DNA from 4 places in the Mesorhizobium sp. BR1-1-2 genome. Region 3 is predicted to be linked to each of the others. Evidence: riboswitches for the same ligand, from Rfam matches in the RefSeq annotation. Region 3 holds a riboswitch; each other region holds the start of a gene.

Region 1 (5,861 bases), on a different contig from region 3:
TGCATTCGTCTCCGCCGCCGCCCAGGCGCTGATCGATGCCGGCGTTCCGGCGGATGTCATCCGGACGGAACGCTACGGCGTCTGAGATGTCCGCCTGGCGCCGCTCCTTGGCTGCGGCTGCCCGCGGGCTGGATTCTCGCCCGTCTCAGCCTTTGCAGCGGCGAGGATCCGAAACCCTCCTGGCAAGAAGAAGCGGCTTCGCCGCCGGTCACGCCTCGATGTCAAGCGCCGAAAGCGGCTTGGAGCAGCAGGCGAGGATGAAGCCATCCTCGATCTCGTGATCGAGGATGCCGCCATTGTGGCTCATCTCGACGTCGCCCGAGACCTTCTTGACCTTGCAGGTTCCGCACAGGCCGAATTCGCACGCGGCGGGGATTCTGACTCCCGAGGCGCGCGCCGTCTGCAGCACCGTCTGGCCGGCGACGCATGCGGCATCGACATCCGAAAGCAAGAACCGGACCGGCGTCGCGGCTTCGACAGGAATGGCCGCGCCGTCTCCAGCCGGCGAGGCGAACGGCGCCGGAATTTCCTCCGTCAGAGGCGCTGCAAAGCTTTCCTGATGGTATTTCGCCATGTCGAAGCCGGCGGCTTCGAGCATGCCGCGCACGGCACGCATGAAGGGGTCGGGGCCGCAGCAGAAGATTTCCCGGTCGCGGAAGTCGGGCGCCAAGAGCGGCAGCCGGATGGCGTCGATGCGGCCCATATGGCCGAACCAACCCTCCCGGCTCGACCGTTCCTCGATCATGAAGCCGAGCGACAGGCCTGGCATGCGGCTGCCGAGCAATTCCAGTTCCTTGCGGAAGATGATCTCTTCGGGCCGGCGCGCGCAATTGACGAAGCCGACATCGGTCCATGGCGCGCAGTCGTTCAGCCAGCGCAGCATAGACATCATCGGCGTCACGCCGGAGCCGGCCGAGATGAACAGATATTTGGCTGCCGGGTGGCTGTGCAGCGAAAAGTCTCCGGCCGGCCCATAGGCCTTGACGTGCGAACCGGGCCTCAAATGGTCGAACATCCAGCGCGTGCCGGTGCTGCCGGCCTGCGCCTTCACCGTCACCGCGATCGAGAACGGCCGCGAGGGCGAAGACGACAGCGTGTAGGTGCGCATCAGCGGCCCATCCGCTATCGGCAGTTCCAGCGTCACGAACTGGCCCGGCTTGTAGCGGAACCAGGTCTGGTTATCGGAGCGGAAGGTGAAGGTCTTTACATCAGGCGCCTCATCGCTCACGCCGATCACTTCCAGCACCTGGAGCCTGTCGTTCCAGGGCGTCATCTGATCGAGATGGCGATAGAGGCCGAGATCCGTCATCGCATTCATCCCTCACCTCTCAAGCAACGCTGCGCAGGGCCGGCCGGCCGCCTTCGGCGAGGCGCGGACCGATGAAACGCGCGTACCAGTCCACGAACTGGATGACGCCGCCTTCGTGCAGTTCGGAATAGGGGCCGGGTTCATAGGCCGGCGACAGGATGCCGAAGGCGTTTTCCTCGACGATGCGGCGGTCTTGGTCGTTGGTCTCGGTCCAGACATGGGTGAGCTCGGCGAGATCGTAGTCGACACCCTCGACCGCGTCCTTGTGAACCAGCCATTTGGTCGTCACCGCGGTCTCGGTGGCGCTGATCGGCAGCACCCGGAAGGTGACTGCGTGGTCGCCGAGGATGTGGTTCCAGGTCGTCGGATAGTGATAGAGCAGCAACGAGCCGATGCGGTCGGTGGCAACGCTGTCGGACAAGTTCTTCTTGACCGCGCGTTTTCCCGTCAGCGTGTAACTGACGGCATCGCGCAGCAGCGGCGCGCGGGTGGCACGGTATTGCCCGGCCGGGTCGATGCGGAATCTGCTCGGCAGGCCGGCGGCCTCGCATTTGGCCCAGTGAGCCAGCATCTCCGGGTCGCTGTCGGCGCCTTGCACGCCGGTCACGGTCGGCGCCTCAGGAAAGGTCTTGCAGAGCTCCGGATGGTTGCCGGCGCAATGATAGCATTCGCGGTTGTTTTCCCAGACCAGCTTCCAATTGCCCTTCTCGACGATGGTGCTCTCGAAGGCGACCTTTGCTTCGCGCAGCCGATGCGGCAGCAAATAGGGTTCGATCATCGTCCGCATCGGCACGAAATCCGCCGGCTCGTCGGCGAGGCAAATGAAGATGTAGCCGCCGACGCTTTCGTAGGCGACCGGCTTCAGGCCGAACTGGCTCTTGTCGAAACCCTCGGCCATCTGCCTGGCGAACAGCAGCCTGCCGTCCAGTTCGTAGGTCCACTGATGGTAGGGGCAGACGAGCTTCGCCGCCGTGCCCTTGTCGGTGTTGCAGACGCGGCTGCCGCGATGGCGGCAAGAATTGTGGAAGGCGTTGATGTTGCCCTTCTGGTCGCGCACCAGCACCACAGGATAGTCGCCGATCTGCACGGTGATGAAGCTGCCGGGCCTGGGCAGTTCGCAATCATGACCGATGAACAGCCAGTCGCGGTACCAGATCAGCTCCATATCGAGCTTGAAGTATTCGGCGTCGGTATAGAAGGGCTGCTCGAGTGAGAAGCCGTCCCTGCGGCCTTGCAGCCGTTTCAGCATGTCGTTGCGCGCATCCATGTCCTGTCCTCGCATTGAAGTCCTGTCCTCGCATTGAAGGACTGAACGGAGGGGAGAGAGGAAGGATCAAGCCGCGCGCCGGCTTGCGCCGGACATGCACCATCCGCCTCTTGACCGCCCGCCGCGATCAGTCGAGTCCAACATCTCAGGCTGGTTTCCGGGCTCTGGAGCTGTCCTTGCGGACTGTCGCGACACCTTCCCAGGCCTTTGCCCAGTGGTCTCCCGTCGCGACCTGAACTCCACCACCGTTGCGGGGGCAGCGCCGGATTCTGACCGGCTTCCCAATTCTCCGCCTCGTCGTCACGTGGCGGCACCCGAGATGGCAGGATCTAACCATGATCGCCGACTTGTCGTCGGCATGAAAACGACATCGCATCAATGCCGCGCGACACGCATTGGAAACGGTGCGGCCGTCGTTGAAGGGGCAGAAAGGCTCGGCTCGCCGCCTCGGAATTCAACTCGTGGCGGAGCCAAAAAAGGTTAACGGTTTCGAAAAGTGACTATTAGCGCCCTCTAAAATCGAACCGAACGGTTCGTTTCTGTTGACGATGCGTGCAGGACGGTGTGAACACTGCGCCTTCGACACAGTTGGTGATCGCACGATCAGTTTACCTAACTATCTGATAGTAAACGGAAAAAAACGAATGTAGAAGGCCCTGGCACAATTTCAAGTGGTGGAAACTTGGTCCACGCGGAAAAACTTCGTGATTGGAAATGGCGGTATGGCTTTCCCACATCGGGGCTGTCCGAACGACGCGATTTCCTCCCAAGACACGCCGCTAGACGGACGGGAAAAATACTGGAGTATCAAAAATGAAAAAGATCATTCTCACTGCCGCCGCCCTTCTGGCTGTTTCCGGCAGCGCCTTCGCTGGTAGCGACCACTATGGTTCGAATGCCCCTGCGGCCACCGCCGTCGACAGCTCGTACACCGCTTCGACCAAGAAGTCGGAACCGGCTGCCCAGACGCCTGTCCAGGGCGCCGATCGCAACCTCTTCGGCAACAACTAATAGCCGATCTCCAGTTGACGGCGGGCTTTTCCGCCGTCCTGGCGAAATTTGAGAATTCAGGAGACTTGAAATGAAGAAGATCGTTCTTGCTGCCGCCGCCGTTCTGGCCGTTTCGGGCAGTGCTTTCGCCAGCAGCGACAACTATGGCTCCAATGGCGCCAACCAGCCTGCCGTCACCTCGGTCGACAACGCGCACACGGCTTCGGTCCAGAAGTCCGCGCCGTCTGCCCAGGCGCCTGTTCAGGGTGCCGACCGCAACCTCTTCGGCAACAACTAACAGCCGATCTCCAGTTGACGGCGGGTCTTCCGCCGTCCTGGCGAAATTCGAAAATTCAGGAGACTTGAAATGAAGAAGATCATCCTTGCCGCCGCCGCCGTTCTGGCTGTTTCGGGCGGCGCTTTCGCCGGCAGCGACAATTATGGCTCCAATGGCGCCAATCAGCCCGCGGCCACGTCGACCGACAGCTCGTACACCGCTTCGACCAGGACGTCGACTCCGGCTGCTCAAGCCCCTGTTCAGGGTGCCGATCGTAACCTCTTCGGCAACAACTAACAGCCGATCCTTCAGCAGCTGGCGGGTAAGCCCGCCACTGCGGTGGAATTTGAGAATTCAGGAGACTTGAAATGAAGAAGATCATCCTTGCCGCCGCCGCCGTTCTGGCCGTTTCCGGCAGCGCTTTGGCCGCCAGCGACAATTACGGCTCCAATGGTGCCAACCAGCCTGCCGTCACCTCGGTCGACAAGTCGCACACGGCTTCGATCCGCGACAGCGGTTCGCCCGTCTACAAGCTGCTCAATTCCTCGGGTGACGTACAGAAGTCCGCCCCTCAGGGCAGTGACCGGAATCTCTTCGGCCACTAACAGCCGAAGCTGATATCAAACAGGAGCGGCGGGCTTTGCTCGCCGCTCCTGTTTTTGCGTGGCCGGCAATTAATTCATGCAATTCATGGCCTGCTCTCAGGCCGCCTTCGCTTCCGTCTCGTGCAGCGCGAAGGATCGCCCATCCGCGTCGAAGATATGAAGGTCTCCGGCGTCGGCGCTCAGCCGCAGCGTCGCCCCGCGCTTGACCTCGACATTGCCCGGCAGCTTGGTCACCAGCGGTAGGTCGGCGCGGCCGATGTCGACATAGACGAGTTGCACCTCGCCGAGCTGCTCGACATAGTCCACCGTCCCTTCGAAGAGATAGTCCGTGCCGCTGGCGATCGTCAGGTCCTCCGGCCGCACGCCGAAGCTCATCGAGGCGCCCTTGGCCGAGGCCGGCGTCGTGATCGGCACCGTAGCCTTGCGGCCGCCGACATGACTGATGACGGTCGGATTGCCTGATTTGTCGATGGTCGCCGGCAGGATGTTCATGGCCGGCGAGCCGATGAACTGGGCAACGAACAGATTGCCGGGTTTCTTGTAGAGCTCCATCGGTGTGCCGACCTGCTCGATATGGCCCTCCTTCAGCACCACGATGCGGTCGGCCAGCGTCATCGCCTCCACCTGATCGTGCGTGACGTAGATCATGGTGGTGTTGGGCATCGATTCCTTGAGCTTGGCGATTTCGATGCGGGTGGCGACGCGCAGCGCGGCGTCGAGGTTCGACAGCGGTTCGTCGAACAGGAACACTTTCGGGTTGCGCACGATGGCGCGGCCGATGGCCACGCGCTGGCGCTGGCCGCCCGACATCGCCTTGGGCAGGCGGTCGAGATAGTTGGTCAGCTGCAGGATCTCTGCCGCCTGGCGCACGCGCTTGTCGATCTCGGCCTTGCTTTCCTTGCCGATCTTCATCGAGAACGCCATGTTGTCGTAGACCGTCATATGCGGATAGAGCGCGTAGGACTGAAACACCATGGCGATGCCGCGCTTCGACGGCGGCACGTCGTTGACGACCTCGCCGGCAATTCTGAGCTCGCCCGAGGTGATCTCCTCAAGCCCGGCGATCGAGCGCAGCAATGTCGACTTGCCGCAGCCCGACGGACCGACGAAAACGATGAACTCGCCCGATTTGATGTCGAGGTCGATGCCGTGCAGAATATTGAGATTGCCGTATGATTTCTTCACTTGCCTCAGCGTGACATCGGCCATGTTTCTCTCCAGTGGTCCCTAGAATTCAGTCGATACGCCCGAACCAGGCGCCGTAGCCGCCGAGACGGATGGAGCTGGTGCTCGCCTGTCCCGAAAATCCGTGTCCGGGCAAAGGTTGCAGCGATCGGCCGCCAAGGTCAACCTCCGCCGGCCCCGATCCCAGGTTGAAGACGCAGACGATCTGCTCGTTGCCCGCGCGGCGCG
Region 2 (5,861 bases), on a different contig from region 3:
TCGGCGCCTCCGATTTCGTCCGTCCCGGCCACATATTTCCGCTCATCGCGCGCGAAGGCGGCGTGCTGATGCGCTCGGGCCATACCGAGGCGGCCGTCGATCTGTGCAAGCTCGCCGGCCTGCCGCCGATCGGCGTGATCTCGGAGCTGGTCAATGACGACGGCACCGTCAAGCGCGGCCCGCAGGTCGCGGCTTTTGCCGAGCAACATGGCCTCAAGCAGGTTTCTGTCGCCGACCTCATTGCTTACCGGCAACGCAAGGAAACGCTGGTCGAACGCGTGGCATGCTCCGAGATCGACACGCTCGGCGGCAAGGCGCAGGTCTTCACCTATACGCTGCCCTGGGATTCCATGCATCATGTCGCCGTCGTCTTCGGTGACATCCGCGATGGGGAAGAGGTGCCTGTGCGTCTCCACTCCGAGGACGTGGTGACCGACGTGTTCGGGACCAGCCACCGGCTGGACGGCATCATGAAGGCGATGGGCGAGCGCAAGCGCGGCGTCATCGTCTATCTGCGCGAGGGCTCGGTCGGCGTCGCCCACCAGGAGCGCAACCGGCCGGCGAGCGGCGACCGCGAGGATCACGAAGAGGCGCGCCGCCGCGAGAATGAATGGCGCGAGATCGGGCTCGGCGCGCAGATCCTGAAGGATCTAGGCATTTCCTCGATCAAGCTGATCGCCTCGCGCGAGCGCCACTATGTCGGCCTTGAAGGTTTTGGCATCCACATCGCCAAGACCGAGATTCTCTGAAGTTCGACGGCGGCAGTAGCGTCCGATCCGCTGAACCGGACGCGTCATGGATCATTCCGCGGCAACGACGGCCGCTTCACACCCATCCAGCTCGCATTTGTGAGTGGCAAGGCTGCGTTGGCCGAGCAGCACCGTGAGCAGGGCGATGCCGCCCGCGACCACCGAGACCCAGAACCCGTTCTGGGCCCCGAACGCATCCACCACCGCGCCGGCGGCGAAAGAGCCCAGCGCCATGCCGATGCCAATCCCGGTGGTTACCCAAGTGATGCCCTCGGTCAGCATCGCTTCCGGCACATGCCGTTCGATCAGGCCGAACGCCGTGATGAAGGTCGGCGAGATCGCCACGCCGCTGATGAAGACGGTCAGCGCCAGCAGCGGCACGCTGTCGGCGGTGAGCGGCAAAAGCGTGCTGACCGCGATGATGCTGACCGCGACTGCCAGCTGGCGCTGCAATGGCGCCTTCAGGTTGAGCGCGCCGACCAGGATGCCCAGCACGAAGGATCCCAGCGCATAGACCCCGATCACCAGGCTTGCGGCACCGGCTTGGCCGAACTCCTTGGTGATCGCCACGGTGCTTACTTCCGTCGTCGCGAAGGTCGCGCCGATGAAGATCAGGGCGAAGGTGATGATCTGCACAGGACGCAGGCGGATCGCCGAGCCGGCCGAACCACGGTCCACCGGCCGCACTCTTGGCTCGGTCGATCGCTGCAGGATGAAAGCTATCGAGCCCAAGGCGAGAAACAAAGTGCTCGCCAGCATGCCTGCTTCCGGAAACAGCGCTGCACTGAGGCCCACCGACAGCGACGCACCGGCGATATAGACCAGCTCGTCGGCCGCCGATTCGAACGCGAAGGCAGTGTTCATCTCCGGCCGGCCGCGAAAAAGCTCGGTCCAGCGCGCGCGCACCATTGCCGGCATGCTGGGCATGGCCGCGGCCAGCAGCGCCGACACGAACAATGTCCATACCGGCCAATCCTGATTGGCCGACGCAATCAGCAGCAGGAATGCCAGCACGGAGATGATGGTGGTGGGTACGACGATCCGTGTCTGGCCGAGGCGGTCGACCAGCCTGGAGATCTGCGGCGCCAGGAAAGCGTTGGCCAGCGCGAACGTCGCCGAGACGGCGCCCGCCAGCCAGTATTCGCCGCGCGTCTGCGACAGCATCGCCACGATGCCGATCGGCGCCATGGCGATCGGCAGGCGCGCCATGAAGCCTGCAGCGGCAAAGCCCTTGGCACCAGGGGCTCGAAAAATCTCGGAATAGGGGTTCTGCATGGTCCGTTCCTCGACAAAAGGCGATTCGGAAATTACATACGATGCGTATGAACACTAAATAGATCATACGTTGCGTATGTCAATTGGCATACGGAACGTATGTGGGTAAGGCCAGAAGAGATGCACAAGCCCCGCAAGGAAATGATCGCCGAAACGCGCGCCAAATTGATTGCCGCAGCCCGGCATGCGTTCGGAACGATCGGTTATGCCGAAGCGTCGATGGACGATTTCACCGCATCGGCGGGACTGACGCGCGGTGCGCTCTATCATCATTTCGGCGACAAAAAGGGGCTCTTGCAGGCGGTCATCGCCGAAATCGACGCCGAGATGGCGGCACGGGTGAATGAGGTTGCAGCGAAAGCACCGACCCGCTGGCAAAGCTTCGTCGACGAATGCACGAGCTACATCGAAATGGCGCTGGAGCCGGAAATCCAGCGAATCATGTTCCGGGACGGTCCGGCCGTGCTGGGGGATCCCGCGCAATGGCCGAACGCCAATGCCTGCGTCGCGTCGATGACCGATCACCTGACGACGCTGCAGGGCGACGGGGTGGTCGTCTCGGGCGTCGACCCCGAGACCGCGGCACGGCTGATCAACGGGGCGAGCAGTCAGGCGGCGCAGCGGATCGCCAATTCGAACGACCCGGAAGCGACATCAAAGACCGTGGTGGCGGCATTCAAGCAACTGCTCGAAGGATTGTTGAGGAAGGGTGCCACAGCCGCCTGAAGGCGGATAGCCGAGGTGCTTCCAGGTTCAGATGCTCAGCACAAGGCGCAGGCCGCCGGCAGCGCTGAGCATGCCGTAGCGGCAATCAAATCAAGGGTTTGCCAGGTTTTTCGCGTGTTGCCGCCTTGAGGCGGGCGATCGTTGACTTGAGCGGCACTTCGCCCTGTCCGCAAAACGTCTCGCTCATGATCAGCTCGGGCAGCGGCAACCGTCGACCCCAGCCATGTGTTTCGAGGTCCGGTTTCGGCGCGAACTCGGAGACGCGGCCGACACAGAGATAGGCCACCGGCGTCACATGCTCGGGAATCGACAGGAGGTCTTTCAACGCCTGCGCCTCGATAATGCTGACCCAGCCGACGCCGACGCCTTCGGCGCGCGCCGCCAGCCAGAAATTCTGCACCGCGCAGACCGTGCTGTAGAGATCCATCTCGGGATTGTGCCAGCGTCCCAGCGGCGAGCCCTGTGAGCGTCGGCGGTCGCAGGTGATGCAGATATTGAACGCGCTTTCGCAGATGCCTTCCAGCTTGAGCTTGCGGTAGAGCGCCCGCCGCTCTTCCTCGATGGCGGGCAATTCCTGCTCGCGCGCCGCCAGGAACAGGTCGCGCACCTTTTCCCGTCGTTCGGTGCCACGAATGACGATGAAATTCCATGGCTGCATGAAGCCGACCGATGGCGCGTGATGGGCGGCAAGCAGCAGCCGTGCCAGCACCTCGTCATCGACGGCCTCTGATGTAAAATGGCTGCGGACATCGCGCCGCGTGAACATGGCGCGGTAGACCGCATCGCGCGCCATCTGGTCGAATCCGTCACCCACGGGGATGGTCATATCGTCCGGCATCGCTTGTCCCCTTGCGATTGCAATCAACTGCCGTCCGCCTGACCATGCGGATGACGATGCCTGCCAGGCCGGTCTTCTGGCTCGGGATCAACCCGCGTCCGGCGCCTTCCCGTCATCGACAGTGGCATTTACCGGCGCGGTCCCCCTTACAGCGTTGGGCACGCCACGGGATCAAACCGTGTTCCCGATTCTCCCGCTCGCAGCGGGCACCAGGCAGCGGCCGGGACTTTACGACGAAGCCTCCGCGCCGCCAATCCCCGCGGCGACGCGAATGGACGCAGGCGCGATTTTCCCCAGCCATCAGGCCGCAACGCATGGCTATCGCCGCTCCGGGGCACTAGATAGGGAGCATGGCCACTCGTCTCTACACCCATCCGATCTTCCTCGAGCACATCACGCCCCCCGGCCATCCGGAGCGGCCGGACCGCTTGCGCGCCATCGAGCGCGTGCTCGACGAGGAGGCTTTTGCCGCGCTCGACCGCCTCGAGGCGCCGGAAGGCGACGAGGCCACCATTCTCTATGCGCATCCCGAGGACTTCGTCGAGCGGGTGCGCGCCGCCATTCCCGAGACGGGCATCGCCCGCATCGATGCCGACACAACGGCCAGCCCGAAGAGCTGGCAAGCGGCGATCACCGCGATCGGCGCCGCCAACGCCGCCGTCGACGACGTCTTTGCCGGCAGGGCAGACAACGTTTTCGTCGCCGCCCGGCCGCCCGGCCATCATGCGGAGAAAGCGACGGCGATGGGCTTCTGCCTGTTCAACACGGCGGCCATCGCCGCACGTTATGCACAGCGCAAACACGACATCGAACGTGTCGCCATCGTCGACTGGGACGTGCATCACGGCAACGGCACGCAGGATATTTTCTGGGACGATCCGTCCGTGCTTTACTGCTCGACCCACCAGATGCCGCTCTACCCCGGCACCGGAGCAAAGAACGAAACCGGCGCCGGCAACATCGTCAACGCGCCGCTTGCGCCGCAAACCGGCAGCGAGGCGTTCCGCGATGCCTTCCTGTCGCGCGTGCTGCCCTCGCTCGACAATTTTGCACCCGACCTGATCATCATTTCGGCCGGTTTCGACGCGCATCATCGCGACCCGCTGGCTGAGATCAACCTGACCGAGGATGATTTCGACTGGGCGACCGGCCAGCTCATGCAGCGCGCGGCGCGCCACAGCGGCAACCGGCTCGTCAGCCTGCTCGAGGGCGGCTACGATCTGCAAGGATTGGCATTTTCGGTCGCCGCCCATGTCGGGCGACTGATGAAAGGATGAATGATGGCTGGTGAAACCAACGAAGACGTCAAGGCGATGAGCTTCGAACAGGCTCTCGACGCGCTGGAGAAGATCGTCGATGATCTGGAGCGTGGCGATGTGCCGCTCGACCAGTCGATCAGGATCTACGAGCGCGGGGAGGCGCTGAAGGTGCATTGCGACCGGCTGCTCAAGGCGGCCGAGGACAAGGTGGAGAAGATCAGGCTGTCGCGCGACGGCAAGCCGGCCGGGACGGAGCCGCTGGACGCGGATTGAGGCACGCGGCCGTTACCGGTTTTTGACACGATCATGATTGAGGATAGAACGCATCCCGATTGAAACGGCTTCAGGACAAGAGGAGATACGGAAGCGATGTGCAGAAACATCAAGACCCTGTTCAATTTTGATCCGCCGGCAACCGATGACGAGGTGCGCGATGCTGCCCTTCAGTTCGTCCGCAAGCTGAGCGGAACGACGCGGCCCTCGAAGCAGAACCAGCACGCCTTCGACCATGCCGTCGAGGCCATCGCGGCGTCGGCGCGCGAGCTTCTCGATTCGCTTGAAACCAACCAGCATCCGCGCAATCGCGAGGAGGTTGCGGCCAAGCTGCGGGCGAAGGCGGCGATCCGCTTTGCCTGATCTGCCCAAAGCAGCCATCGGCCGCTGACAAGGAGAGTTCATGAGCTTCTTCCCCGGGAAGGACCCCGAAATAGGCGACGCCTTTGCCAGCGACCAGATCGAATTGATGGTCATTCCGAACGCGAAGGACATTGGCGGTTTTCAGGTTCGCCGTGCCTTGCCGACCGCCAGAAGGCGGCTGGTCGGTCCCTTCATCTTCTTCGACCGCATGGGGCCTGCCATCCTGCGCGCCGGTCAGGCGCTCGACGTCCGGCCGCATCCCCATATCGGCCTGTCGACGGTCACCTACCTGTTCGATGGCAGGATCAGGCATCGCGATTCGCTCGGCACCGAAATGGTGATCGAGCCGGGTGACGTGAACCTGATGACCGCCGGCCG
Region 3 (5,861 bases):
GGTCGATGTTTGCCTGGACGGGTGGGCCGACGCTCGGCATCTTTCTCTACACGCGCTTCGGCATCTATGCCGCGCATGGCGCGGTCGCCGTATTCGCCTTGGCCCTGCTGGCGTTGTTCTGGACCTACCGGCTCGGCGACAATCCCTCGATCCGGCCGGGCAAGACGCGCCCGGTCAACCCGCTCGCCAATATCGGTCGCTTCGTCGCGCAGCCGAGGCTGAGGCTGGCCTGGCTGATCGCCTTCGGCCGCTCCTGCTTCTGGACGACCTTCTTCGTCTACGGACCGCTGTTCATGGTCATCACCGGTGAGGGCGAACTGGCCGGCGGCATTCTGGTTTCGGCGGGCAACGCGCTTTTGTTCATGGCGATTTTCTGGGGCAAGGCGGGCAAGCGCTTCGGCGGCCGCAGGACCATGACATTTGCCTATTTCGCCATGTCGGCGATGCTGCTGGCGGCGGGTGCCGTCGGCGAAAGCGCGCCACTCATTACCGGCGCCTTCCTGCTCTGCGGCGCCTTCTTCACCATCGCGCTCGACGCGCTGGGCTCGACCGCCTTCATGCGCTCCGTGCGCTCTTACGAGCGGGCGCAGATGGCTGCGGTCTACCGCACCTATCTCGATTTTTCCGAACTGACGCCGCCGCTGGTCTATTCGGTGGTGCTGGCCTTTTTCGGCCTCGGCTCGGTTTTCGTCACGCTCGGCCTGCTTGCGGCGGTCTGCGGCTATGTCACCTGGCGGTATCTGCCGAAGTCGCTGTGAAGCTTACGGCACAAGCGCAGCGTGCCGTTCGCGTACCCAGTCGTGGAAGCGGTGAAGGTCGTATTCCTCCGGCATCAGCACGCCGGCCTTGTGGCGCATGGAGCGCAGCCCTTTCTGGTTGACCTCGCAGATCGCGGCATCCTCCTCCAGCACCTGGGTGCCGAAGCCGACGATATTGTCGATGTCGGTGGCGGCGAGCGCGTCGGGCGCGAACAGCCATTCGGCGGTCAACTCGGTCTGTTCGGGGCCAAGCGGCACCAGCCGAACGGACCTGACATAGTCGACGTGGCCGACGATGAACATCGAGGGCAGGCTGGTGGCATAGGTCTGGCCGGCGGCGCGCTCGGCCGGTGTCAGGCCCGAAAAGACCGGCCCATGCGCCTGACCGTCACGCGACCATGTTTCGGCACCCGCCCGCAGCCCGCCGGAAAACTCCGGCGCGTCATTATCGGCGTGGCGCGTCCATTCAGGATCGTCGTGCCGGCCCATCAGGCCTCGGCCATAGATCGGCACCAGTCGCGACAGGTCCTTGTGGACGCCCGGGCAGTGCAGGCATTCGTTGAAGTTCTCCCAGAAGATCTTCCAGTTGCAATCCATCACCTTGCGCAGCACATGGCCTGACACGAGGCTTTCCAGCGGCCAGTTGCCGAGATCGCCGGAGGCCGGGTCGAAGGATGATTGCGCCGAACCGGCCGCATCCTCGGCGAGATTGACGAAGACGAAGCCGCGCCAGACCGACAGCGCGACGCGATAGAGCGGATGGTCCGCCTTGTCGAAACCGTCGGGCAGCGTTTTCGACGGCACGCGTACGAGATCGCCGCGCAGCGAATAGGACCATGCGTGATAGGGGCAGGTGATCAGCCGCGCCTTCAACCGGCCAGCACTTTCCTGGCAAAGCTGCGAGCCGCGATGCCGGCAGGTGTTGTGGAAGGCGCGCAGTTCGCCGGTGTCGTCGCGCAGCACGACGATCTCCTGAGTGCCGACACGGAAGGTGCGGAAAGCCAGTGGTTGGGCGAGATCAGCTTCACGGCAGACGAGCAGCCAGTTCCTGTACCAGATGGCGTCGAGGTCGCGCTGGTAGGCCGCTGCATTCCAATAGGCCGAGGACGGCAATGTCGGCTCAGCCCGGGTGAGGCCGTTATAGGCGGGGTGCGGGCTCTGGACGGGCTGCATGGCTGGCCTCCTGTGAGGATGGCAGCCGACACCCGGCCACGGAAATTGTCAATTGCAGCGGAGCAGGCGGCCGGACGGCGCTAAAGCGCTTGTCGTCGTCGGAATTTGGTTTGCCGGATGCGGCGATTTTCCCTATAGTCACCTTCGTCGTCGGTTCCGATTGGAGCCAAGAGGGAATGCGGTGCGGGCAGATTTGCTGCCCAATGCCGTGGCTGCCCCCGCAACTGTGTGCGGTAGTCCTCTCCATATGCCACTGAAGATTTTCTTCGGGAAGGTGGGGAAGGGCGCTGATCCGCGAGCCAGGAGACCTGCCGGCGACAGGAAACTGACTTCGATGCCCTCGGGTGGAGGGTGAAAGGACAAGACATGAATACCGCTTCCGTCTCCCTCGGCGCCTCCATCTCCTCGCAGTCGCGCCTCATGCAGCTCGCGCTCGCGGCGCTGCTCGGCATTTTCGTCGTCGGCTTTGTCGGTTTCTCGCATATCGACGCGGTCCACAATGCCGCGCACGACTATCGCCACTCGATGGCGTTTCCCTGCCACTGATAGGGATTTGACATCATGAACCTGTTTCGCAACGTCGTGTTCGTCGCGGCGATCGCAGGGCTCGTGGCCGGCGTCGTTCTCGCCTGCATGCAGGCCTATGCCACCGTGCCGCTGATCCTGAAGGCGGAAGTCTACGAACAGGCGGGCGGCGGCCATCACCACGACCATGCCGCACCGGCCGCGACCGACAACAACGCCATGAGCGCTGCCGCCCCGGCGGGCAACGCCATGAGCTCCGCGGCGCCGGCAGCCGCTGAAGCTGCTCCGGCGGAAGAGGAAGGCTGGGCGCCGGCCGACGGCTTCGAGCGCTTCGCCTTCAGCGTGCTTGCCAACATCGTCACCGGCATCGGCTTCGCGCTGGTCCTGGTCGCGGTTTCGGAATTCGCGGGCGGCATCGGCAACTGGCGCCAGGGCGTGTTCTGGGGACTGGCCGGCTTTGCCGTGTTCACCCTGGCGCCGGGTCTCGGCCTGCCGCCGGAACTGCCGGCCATGCCCGCCGCCGAGCTTCTGCCGCGCCAGATCTGGTGGACGGCAACGGTGGCGGCGACGGCGATCGGCCTTGCCCTGATCGCCTTCCGCAAATCACTGCCGCTGGCGATACTGGGCGTGGTGTTGATCGTCGCGCCGCATATTGTCGGCGCGCCGCAGCCCGACAGTTTCGAGACGCCGATCCCGGAAGGCCTGCACCATCAGTTCGTGGTGGCGGTGACAGTGACCAACCTGGTGTTCTGGCTCGTGCTCGGCGCTGCCGTCGGCGTGGTGCGTGGACGCTTCACCGGCCGCGCGACGAGCCTGCGCGACAGCTTTGCCTGATCGCGGAAGACTGACCTTCATCATCGGTGGTGCGCGCTCCGGCAAGAGCGCGCACGCCGAAACGCTGATGACGGCCTTGCCTTCGCCATGGGCCTACATCGCCACGGCGCAAGCCTATGACGACGAGATGCGGCAGCGTATCGCGCTGCATCGGTCGCGACGCGGTGAAGGCTGGATGACGATCGATGCACCGCTCGACCTTGTCGGTGCGCTTGAGGCCTTGCCCGACAACCAGCCGGTGCTTGTTGATTGCCTGACGCTCTGGCTGACCAATCACATGCTGGCCGATCATGATGTGGAGGCCGAATGCCGGCGGCTGGCTGAGCTGCTGTCGCGGCCGCGTGGCCCCTGGTTCGTGGTAACCAACGAGGTCGGGCAAGGGATCGTGCCCGACAATGCGCTGGGACGCCGGTTCCGCGACGCCGCCGGCCGGCTCAACCAGCAGGTCGCCGCGATTGCCGATACCGTGCTTTTGATGGTGGCGGGGCTGCCGCTCAAGGTGAAGTGACATGACCGACATCGACGAAAAGGACGAAGAGCGCCACCGCGCCAAGATGGCCAAGCGCAAGGCGGTGCAGGATGCCGAGGTGGCGGGCAAGACGGTTGAAAAGGGGCTGCTGATCGTCAACACCGGTCCGGGTAAGGGCAAGACCACGGCTGCCTTCGGTCTGGCGTTGCGGATGCTCGGCTACGGCAAGCGCGTCGGCGTCGTCCAGTTCATCAAGGGCAAATGGCATACGGGTGAGAAGGAGGCCTTCGCTGCGTTCGGCGACCGCGTCGTCTGGCACGCGATGGGTGAGGGGTTCACCTGGGAGACGCAGGATCTGAAGCGCGACATCGCGGCTGCCGAGGCCGCCTGGGCCAAGGCGCTGGAGCTGATGGCCGATCCGTCGATCCGTCTCGTCGTGCTCGACGAACTCAATATCGCGCTGCGCTACGAGTATCTCGATCTCGACAAGGTGGTCGCCGCGCTGAAAGCGCGCCGCGAGGGCCTGCACGTCGTCGTCACCGGCCGCAATGCCAAGCCGGCGCTGGTCGAGGCGGCCGATCTGGTCACCGAGATGGGGCTGACCAAGCACCATTTTGCGGCCGGCGTGAAGGCGCAGCAAGGGATAGAGTTCTAGAACGCCAGAATCGCGAGCAGCGAAACCAACCCGAACAGCGCGATCAGCAGGTAGTCGGCGACCCGGTAGAGTTTCAGCGCCCGCCTTATATCGATGCTCTCGGCTTCGCGCCGGCCGCCTTCGCCCATGAACGCGTCGTCGACCGTTACGCCGCCATAGCTGCGCGGCCCGGCGAGCGCCAGGCCGAGTGCGCCGGCCATCGCCGCCTCCGGCCAGCCGGCATTGGGCGAGCGGTGCTTTTTCGCATCGCGCTGCACCGCAGCCCACGCGTTGCGGGGATCGGCTCCCTTGACCAGGAAAGCCGCCAGCACGATCAGCAGCGCCGTCAGCCGCGAGGCAGGCAGATTGATCCAGTCGTCAAAACGTGCCGCCGCCCTGCCGAACGCTTCGTGGCGCGGCGTGCGATGGCCGATCATGGAATCGGCGGTGTTGGCGGCCTTGTAGGCGGCGCCGCCGGCAAGGCCGCCGACGCCCGTCCAGAAGGCGGGGGCAACGATGCCGTCGGAAAAATTCTCGGCCAGGCTCTCGATCGCGGCGCGGCAGACGCCGGCCCGGTCCAGGGTTTCGGGATCGCGGCCGACGATGCGCGAAACGGCGGCTCGACCCATGTCGAGGCCGCCCGAGTCGAGCGCGTCGGCGACGGCCTCGACATGCTCATAAAGGCTCCGCTGTGACAGGAACGATGTCGCCAGAAGGGCAGTGATGAACAGTCCCAGGGGAACGAACCAGAGCAGGATCTGCACGCACAGGCCAATTAGCGCCGGCACCAGCACGATGACCAGAAGCGCCTGGACACCACGTTGGCGACGCAGTGCGTCGGGATCAGTGGCGCGGTTGAGCCTGCGATCGAGAAAGGATATCAGCCTGCCGAACCACGTCACGGGATGGCCGATGGCGCGAAACAGCCAGTCGGGGTAGCCCAGCGCGGATTCGACGGCCAATGACAGGAAAGCGATCAGGACTGACATGAAGCTTCTTGAAGGAGCGGTGGACCATGGTGGAAGTCTCGGCCGGGCAAGGGCGCTTTTCCCCAATGCCCCCCAGCCTTTCGTCGACCTCTCGACCGGAATCAATCCGCACTCCTACCCGCTTTTCGAGCTGCCCGCCACCTCGCTGTCGCGATTGCCGGAAGCAGGGCGGGCGCGTGAGCTGACGGCGATCGCGGCCGGTACCTACGGCGCGCCGGCGCCTGCCAACGTCGTGGCTGCGCCCGGCACGCAGATCCTGCTGCCGCGCGTGGCTTCGCTGGTCGCACCGGGCAGGGCGCTGGTGCTGGGGCCGACCTATGCCGAACATGCCCGCGCGGCGGCGATCGCGGGGCACGAGGTGACCGAAGTCAGCGATTTCGCTGATCTGGCGAATGCCGACCTTGCCATCGTGGTCAATCCGAACAACCCGGATGGGCGCATCGTCGAGCGCGATCGGCTGCTGGCGCTGGCCGCCGGTT
Region 4 (5,861 bases), on a different contig from region 3:
CGAGCAGCAGCACGTGGCGCATGTCTTCGCGGAAACCGCCGAAATGCGGCGCAACGAAAAAATCGGCATGGATGCTGGTCGCAGCGCCGATGGCGCCGGAATCGAGGAAGCGCCGGATGCGCCTGACATTGGCGACATACCGGCGGTTCTGCACGACGGCATGAACACGCCGGGCGCGCTGGGCCGCGCCGATGATGGCGCGCGCATTGTCCGGGCTGTCTGCGAGAGGCTTTTCCGTCAAAAGATGACAACGATGGGCGAAGGCGGAGTTGGCGACGTCGCGGCGGGCGGCGGGCACGACCACGTCGAACACTGCATCGGGTCTGGTCTGGTCGAGAATGGCGTCGAGATCGGTCCCGATCGCGACCCCGGCGAGGTCATATTCGCGGGCCCGCTGGCGCGCCCTGTCGGCGTCGAGGTCGACGAGGCCGACGATCCTGACGGCAGGGGATTGGCGGGCGGCCTCGAGCCAGGTTTTGCTCATGGCTCCGCACCCGACCAGGACGACGTGCATCATCCAGCGCTCCTCCGGCCAACCTCTCCTGGCTGGCACCACGGTAGTCCGTAAATGACTTCCGTAAACGTTTACGATGACACACCCGATGGCGTATATTGTCAATCGGATTTGTACCGTCGGTTCTGAAACGCCTTGGCCGCACGACCGGCTGGTGCTAGCCAGAAGCAGGAGGGGGAGGTCTTGGCATCCAGCATTCACGATCTTGCACGGCATCTGAATATTTCGATCGGCACGGTCTCGCGCGCGCTTAACGGGCGCGCCGACGTCAATGCCGAGACGCGCCAGCGCGTGCTAGACGCGGCGCGGCAACTCAACTATTCGCCGAACCAGTCGGGCAGGAACCTTCGTCGTGGCACCACGCATGCCGTGGCCTTCATGCTCCAGCCGCATCCGGGCGACCAGGAATATGGCGAGCCGTTTTTCATCCCGTTTTTGAGTGGGCTGCAAGCGGCACTGGCCGAACATGGGCTCGACCTGATCATCGTCATGGGCGCGCCGGGCGACTATCAGCAGGAGCGCCTGCGCCGTGTCGTCGAGACACGTCGTGCCGATGCCGTCGTGCTGGCCTGGACGCGGCGCGAGGACGATCGCATCGACTATCTGAGCAAGGCAGGCTTTCCCTTCGCGACGCTCGGCCGAAGCCGGTCCGGCGACGACAACTATCCTTCTCTGGACCTGGATTTCGAGAAGGCGGGCGCCGATGCAGTCGACCGACTGGTCGCGCGCGGCCACCGCCGCATCGCCGCCATCCGGCCGTCGCTTGACCTGAATTTCGGTTATCTGTTTCTGGAGGGCTATGGCAAGGCGCTGCGGCGGCACGGCATCGAAGTCGATCCCGCCCTGATTGTGGATGGTTTCATCAACGAAGCCGGTGGCTACGCGGTGACACCGCAAGTCATGCGGTCGAAGGATCCGCCGACCGCGATCATCTTCAACAACGACTCGATGGCGCTCGGCGGCTGCAAAGCGCTCGCCGAAATGGGGATCAAGCCCGGCCATGATGTCGCGGTGATCGTCATCGTCGACACGCCGCTCTGCCGTTATTTCTCGCCGGCGCTGACCGGCTTTCGTCCGAGCCTGGATCCGATGGGGCGGCGGCTTGGCGAAATCCTGCTCGCCTCGCTCCCGGCTTTCGCCGGCGCGAAAGGGCCAGAGATCATTCGCGAGGTCTGGCCGCTGGAACTGGTGGCACGCGATAGTGATTGACCATGCGAATGTATTGTTATAACAGAACATACATCGACCTTGCCTTGACGCTGCCTGCATCCTAGGCTGCGACTCGTGATGGTCCCCGCGCCGCAAGGCGAGGGGTGAAAAGGGAACATGGTGAGGCCCACCTTTCGGGTCGAAGCCATGGCTGCCCCCGCAACTGTAAGCGGCGAGCAAAATCCGAAAAAGCCACTGGCCGGCAAGGCTGGGAAGGCAGGATGGCGCAACGACCCGCGAGCCAGGAGACCTGCCATCTGCATGAGTTGACCGGACGGGGTGTGCCGGGAGGAGACGCGGGTTCGGTCTTGTCGACCGGTTCAAGCCAGCTTCCTTCCGTCGCCATTTTTGAAAGTGACGGAAGTTGGACGGCGCCATCGATCGCATTCACTGCATTCCCATGCATCGCATCGTCGTGTGCACGCTTTGCCGCGATATCGCCACCGAGGTGAATTCAGGCCAGCGTCCAGCAGGACTGGCAGGCAAGACGCTGGCCCGTATTCCGGCAGGCCCTGCAAGGAATTGCCCATGACCGCGCCGCTTCTCGAGGCCCGCGATCTGGCCGCGGCGGCGGATGGCCTGCATCTGGTGCATCCGGTCAGCCTTTCGGTGGCGGCGGGCGACCGTCTCGCCATCATCGGTCCCAACGGCGCCGGCAAGACGACATTGCTGCGCATGCTGTCGGGCATGCTGCGGCCGAGTTCGGGCGAAGTGAAGCTCACCGCGCGCCGGCTCGACAGGATTTCGACCGCCGAGCGGGCGCTGCACATCGCCGTCGTCGGCCAGACCGATCAACCCGATCCACGACTGGCGGTCATCGACTATGTCGAGCTCGGCCGGGTTCCGCATGCCGGCCGCAGGCACAGGAGCGAGGAACGCGACATTGTCGTCGAGGCGCTGCGCCGGACCGGGCTGTTGCCGCTGCTTGGCCGCACCATCGGCTCGCTGTCGGGCGGCGAGCGCCAGCGCGCCCAGCTTGCCCGCGCCATCGCGCAGGAGCCGAAGATCCTATTCCTCGACGAGCCGACCAACCATCTCGACCCGCGGGCGCGCAGCGAGTTGCTCGAACTGGTGGCAGGCCTCGGCATGACCGTGATCGCGGTGCTGCACGATCTGGCGCTGGTGACGCCTTTCGCCACCAGGGTCGCGGTGATGAGCCATGGCCGCTTGCATGTGCTGGCGCCGCCACGCGAAGCACTCACCCAGCAGCTGATCCGCGAGATCTTCGGTGTCGACGTCTTTAGGTTGCGCCACCCGACGGAGGACCGCGAGCTGACGGTGTTCGAGGTTCCGAACCGTGCCGCGCCATCTTCGTGATCGAAGCCATTTCCGGCAGATCCTGTTCAACAAAGGAGCAATATCCGTGAAACGCCTTGCCGTGTCTCTTGCCTTCTCCCTGCTGGCCTCTACGGCCTTCGCCTTTCCGGTGACGGTCGACAGCTGCGGAAAGCCGCTGACGTTCGACGCGCCGCCCAAGCGTGCCGTCATTCACGATCTCAACATGGCCGAGATGGCCTTCGCCCTGAAGCTGCAGCCGTCGATCGTCGGCCTGACCGGCATCACCGGATGGTACAAGGTCGGCCCCGAATTCAAGGCCGAGCAAGGCTCGATCCCGGAACTGGCGCCCAAATATCCGACGCTGGAAAACCTGGTCGCTGTCGAGCCCGACTTCTTCTTCGCCGGCTGGTACTACGGCATGAAGCCGGGCGGCGAGGTGACGCCCGATACGCTGGCGCAACACGGCATCAAGACACTGGTGCTGACGGAAAGCTGCGTCCATCTCGACAAGAACCGGCCTGCCGCTTCGATGGAGCTGCTCTATGGCGATGTCGAGAAGCTGGGCAAGATCTTCGGCAAGGAGGCCGAGGCGGATAAGCTCGTCTCCGGCTGGAAGGCGCAGCTCGCCGAAATCACGGCCAAGGTCGGCGACCGCAGGGGAACGCGCGTGTTCCTCTATGATTCCGGCGAGGACAAGCCGTTCACATCAGGCAAGTTCGCCATTCCCAACGCCATGATTTCCGCGGCCGGCGGCGACAACATCATGGCCGACATGAACACCAGCTGGGGCAACACGGATTGGGAGACGGTGGCCTCGCGCAATCCGCAATTCCTCATCCTGCTCGACTATCAGGATGGCGGCGGCTACCGGAAGCTGCTCGATTTCCTGAAAGCGCATCCGGCAATGAAGGAGACGGACGCGGTCAAGAACGAACGCTTCGTGGCGCTTCGCTATGCCGAACTGACACCCGGGCCGGCCAACATCGAAGCGATCGGCAAGATCGCCAGGGCGATGCATCCGGAAGCTTTTTGACCGGGAACATGACCTTGCGGCACAAGGCATTCCTATTGGCCATTACGGCGGCCGCGTTGGCAATCGCCGTGCTCGCGCTGCTGTCGATCGCCTATGGCTCGACGATGATCCCGCTGGGCGACGTCGTGGCAGCGCTTGGCCATGCGATCGGATTGAAGGGACATGACGTGTCCGGCCCGGTCGGCAGGATCGTCGTCGACCTCAGGCTGCCGCGCACCATCCTGGCCATCTGTGTCGGCGGCGGCCTGGGCGTGGTCGGCGCGCTGTTGCAGACGGTGACGCGCAACGATCTTGCCGATCCGTTCCTGTTCGGCCTCTCGTCGGGAGCCGCCGCCGGCGCGGTCTCCGTCATCACCGTCTTCGGCGACAGTTTCGGGATCTGGACGCTACCGGTCGCCGCATTCACCGGCGGTATTCTGGCGGCTTGCGTTGTGCTTTTGCTGGTTGCGCGGGTGAGGGGACAAGGCCCCGAACGGCTGATCCTCGCCGGACTTGCGGTCTCCTTCATGTTCACCGCATTGACCAATTACCTGGTCTTTGCCGGTGACCAGCGCGCCGCCCATTCGGTGCTGTTCTGGACGATGGGCGGTCTCGGCCTGGCACGGTGGGACAATATCTGGCTGGGGGCGCTTGGGGCCGGCACGATTGCGGCGTACGGGCTGTGGAATCATCGCCGGCTGGACGCTTTCCTGGCCGGCGAAAATGCCGCCGAAAGTCTTGGCGTGCCGGTGGCGCGAATGCGACGGACGACGTTTCTGGTCGCCGCGTTTTCGACCGCGATCCTGGTTTCGGTCGCCGGCGTCATCGGCTTCGTCGGCCTCATGATCCCGCATCTGTCGCGGCCGCTGGCCGGCGCGCTGCATCTGCGCCTGATCGTAAGTTGCGCGCTGTTCGGGGCGGTGCTGTTGCTGGCTAGCGATCTTCTGGCGCGCACATTGCTGCCGCCGCAGGAACTGCCGATCGGCATCATCACCAGCTCGCTCGGGGCTTTCTTCGTCGTCACCACGCTGATCCGCAACCGCCTGTGATGGGTGTGCGGCGCTGAAAATCATCCGACGCGGCCATGATTGTGCTGCACGGCTGCCATGCACGTTTGCCGGCTTCTGGAACAATGCCGGGCTTGAATAGTAAGCACGCTTATTATATATCCCACTCATGGTTTCCGAAGGCATAGACAGATTGGGATTTTTGATCCACGACGTGCAGCGGCTGATGCGAAAGCGCTTCGAAGCGCGCGCCAGCGGCCTTGGCCTGTCCTCGGCGCAATGGCGCCTGATGGTTCGCGTGGCCAAGGAAGCGGGCGTCTCGCAGGCGCGGCTTGCCGAACTGCTCGAAATCGAGCCGATCAGCGTCTCACGGCTGGTCGACCGGATGGAGGAGGGCGGCTGGATAGAGCGCCGCTCCGACGCCGCCGACCGCCGCGTGCGCATGATCTTCCCAACCCCCAAGGCAAGCGCCGCCTATGCGGAGGTCAAGAGCCTCGCCGGCGAAGTCTATGAGGAGTCGCTGACCGGCGTTTCGCCGGACGATCGCCGCGTCCTGATCAGGGCATTGGATGCGATGGCACAGAATCTCGCGGATGGCGATTCACCGTCCTGCGACAAGGTCAAGAATACGGAAGGCGCAGCAGCATGAACGCGGTAGCCAAGGTTGACGAAAACGCCGCCAAAGTGGAAATGGAAGCGCCGCAGCAGCCGGCCGCGGCCCCTGTTACAATGGCTCCTCCGGTGGAGCCGGCGCCGGCGCCAAAGAAGAAGCGCCGTCTCGGCCGCTTCTTGTTGATGTTCGCCCTGCCGGCGGCTCTGGTCATCGGTGGCGGCTATGTCT

What was found. A riboswitch is a leader RNA that binds a small molecule or an ion and turns the genes downstream of it on or off. The one in region 3 is predicted to bind cobalamin.
Region 1: it holds a riboswitch for cobalamin, as region 3 does, so the genes downstream of both, LB551_RS27005 (aromatic ring-hydroxylating oxygenase subunit alpha) here and LB551_RS16525 (CbtB domain-containing protein) in region 3, are expected to answer to the same signal.
Region 2: it holds a riboswitch for cobalamin, as region 3 does, so the genes downstream of both, bluB (5,6-dimethylbenzimidazole synthase) here and LB551_RS16525 (CbtB domain-containing protein) in region 3, are expected to answer to the same signal.
Region 4: it holds a riboswitch for cobalamin, as region 3 does, so the genes downstream of both, LB551_RS05765 (ABC transporter ATP-binding protein) here and LB551_RS16525 (CbtB domain-containing protein) in region 3, are expected to answer to the same signal.

The regions. Positions count from the first base shown of each region.
Region 1 covers NZ_JAIUID010000019.1:8,363-14,223, forward strand. Annotated here, with positions in the region: gene LB551_RS26995 (ferredoxin reductase) at 1-85, shown strand, start outside; gene LB551_RS27000 (hybrid-cluster NAD(P)-dependent oxidoreductase) at 209-1,309, opposite strand; gene LB551_RS27005 (aromatic ring-hydroxylating oxygenase subunit alpha) at 1,329-2,576, opposite strand; cobalamin riboswitch at 2,707-2,909, opposite strand; gene LB551_RS27010 (DUF680 domain-containing protein) at 3,390-3,587, shown strand; gene LB551_RS27015 (DUF680 domain-containing protein) at 3,658-3,864, shown strand; gene LB551_RS27020 (DUF680 domain-containing protein) at 3,934-4,140, shown strand; gene LB551_RS27025 (DUF680 domain-containing protein) at 4,212-4,448, shown strand; gene LB551_RS27030 (ABC transporter ATP-binding protein) at 4,545-5,657, opposite strand; gene LB551_RS27035 (alpha-glucosidase) at 5,683-5,861, opposite strand, start outside.
Region 2 covers NZ_JAIUID010000005.1:315,101-320,961, forward strand. Annotated here, with positions in the region: gene ribB (3,4-dihydroxy-2-butanone-4-phosphate synthase) at 1-749, shown strand, start outside; gene LB551_RS14060 (MFS transporter) at 801-2,024, opposite strand; gene LB551_RS14065 (TetR/AcrR family transcriptional regulator) at 2,145-2,750, shown strand; gene bluB (5,6-dimethylbenzimidazole synthase) at 2,836-3,588, opposite strand; cobalamin riboswitch at 3,637-3,817, opposite strand; gene LB551_RS14075 (histone deacetylase family protein) at 3,939-4,865, shown strand; gene LB551_RS14080 (exodeoxyribonuclease VII small subunit) at 4,869-5,120, shown strand; gene LB551_RS14085 (DUF2277 domain-containing protein) at 5,217-5,483, shown strand; gene LB551_RS14090 (pirin family protein) at 5,524-5,861, shown strand, end outside.
Region 3 covers NZ_JAIUID010000006.1:248,440-254,300, forward strand. Annotated here, with positions in the region: gene LB551_RS16515 (MFS transporter) at 1-758, shown strand, start outside; gene LB551_RS16520 (aromatic ring-hydroxylating oxygenase subunit alpha) at 762-1,931, opposite strand; cobalamin riboswitch at 2,066-2,262, shown strand; gene LB551_RS16525 (CbtB domain-containing protein) at 2,298-2,477, shown strand; gene LB551_RS16530 (CbtA family protein) at 2,493-3,290, shown strand; gene cobU (bifunctional adenosylcobinamide kinase/adenosylcobinamide-phosphate guanylyltransferase) at 3,283-3,798, shown strand; gene cobO (cob(I)yrinic acid a,c-diamide adenosyltransferase) at 3,800-4,414, shown strand; gene cbiB (adenosylcobinamide-phosphate synthase CbiB) at 4,411-5,382, opposite strand; gene cobD (threonine-phosphate decarboxylase CobD) at 5,381-5,861, shown strand, end outside.
Region 4 covers NZ_JAIUID010000002.1:494,469-500,329, reverse strand. Annotated here, with positions in the region: gene LB551_RS05775 (Gfo/Idh/MocA family protein) at 1-517, opposite strand, end outside; gene LB551_RS05770 (LacI family DNA-binding transcriptional regulator) at 698-1,723, shown strand; cobalamin riboswitch at 1,786-1,996, shown strand; gene LB551_RS05765 (ABC transporter ATP-binding protein) at 2,252-3,040, shown strand; gene LB551_RS05760 (ABC transporter substrate-binding protein) at 3,087-4,034, shown strand; gene LB551_RS05755 (FecCD family ABC transporter permease) at 4,043-5,062, shown strand; gene LB551_RS05750 (MarR family winged helix-turn-helix transcriptional regulator) at 5,190-5,669, shown strand; gene LB551_RS05745 (HlyD family secretion protein) at 5,666-5,861, shown strand, end outside.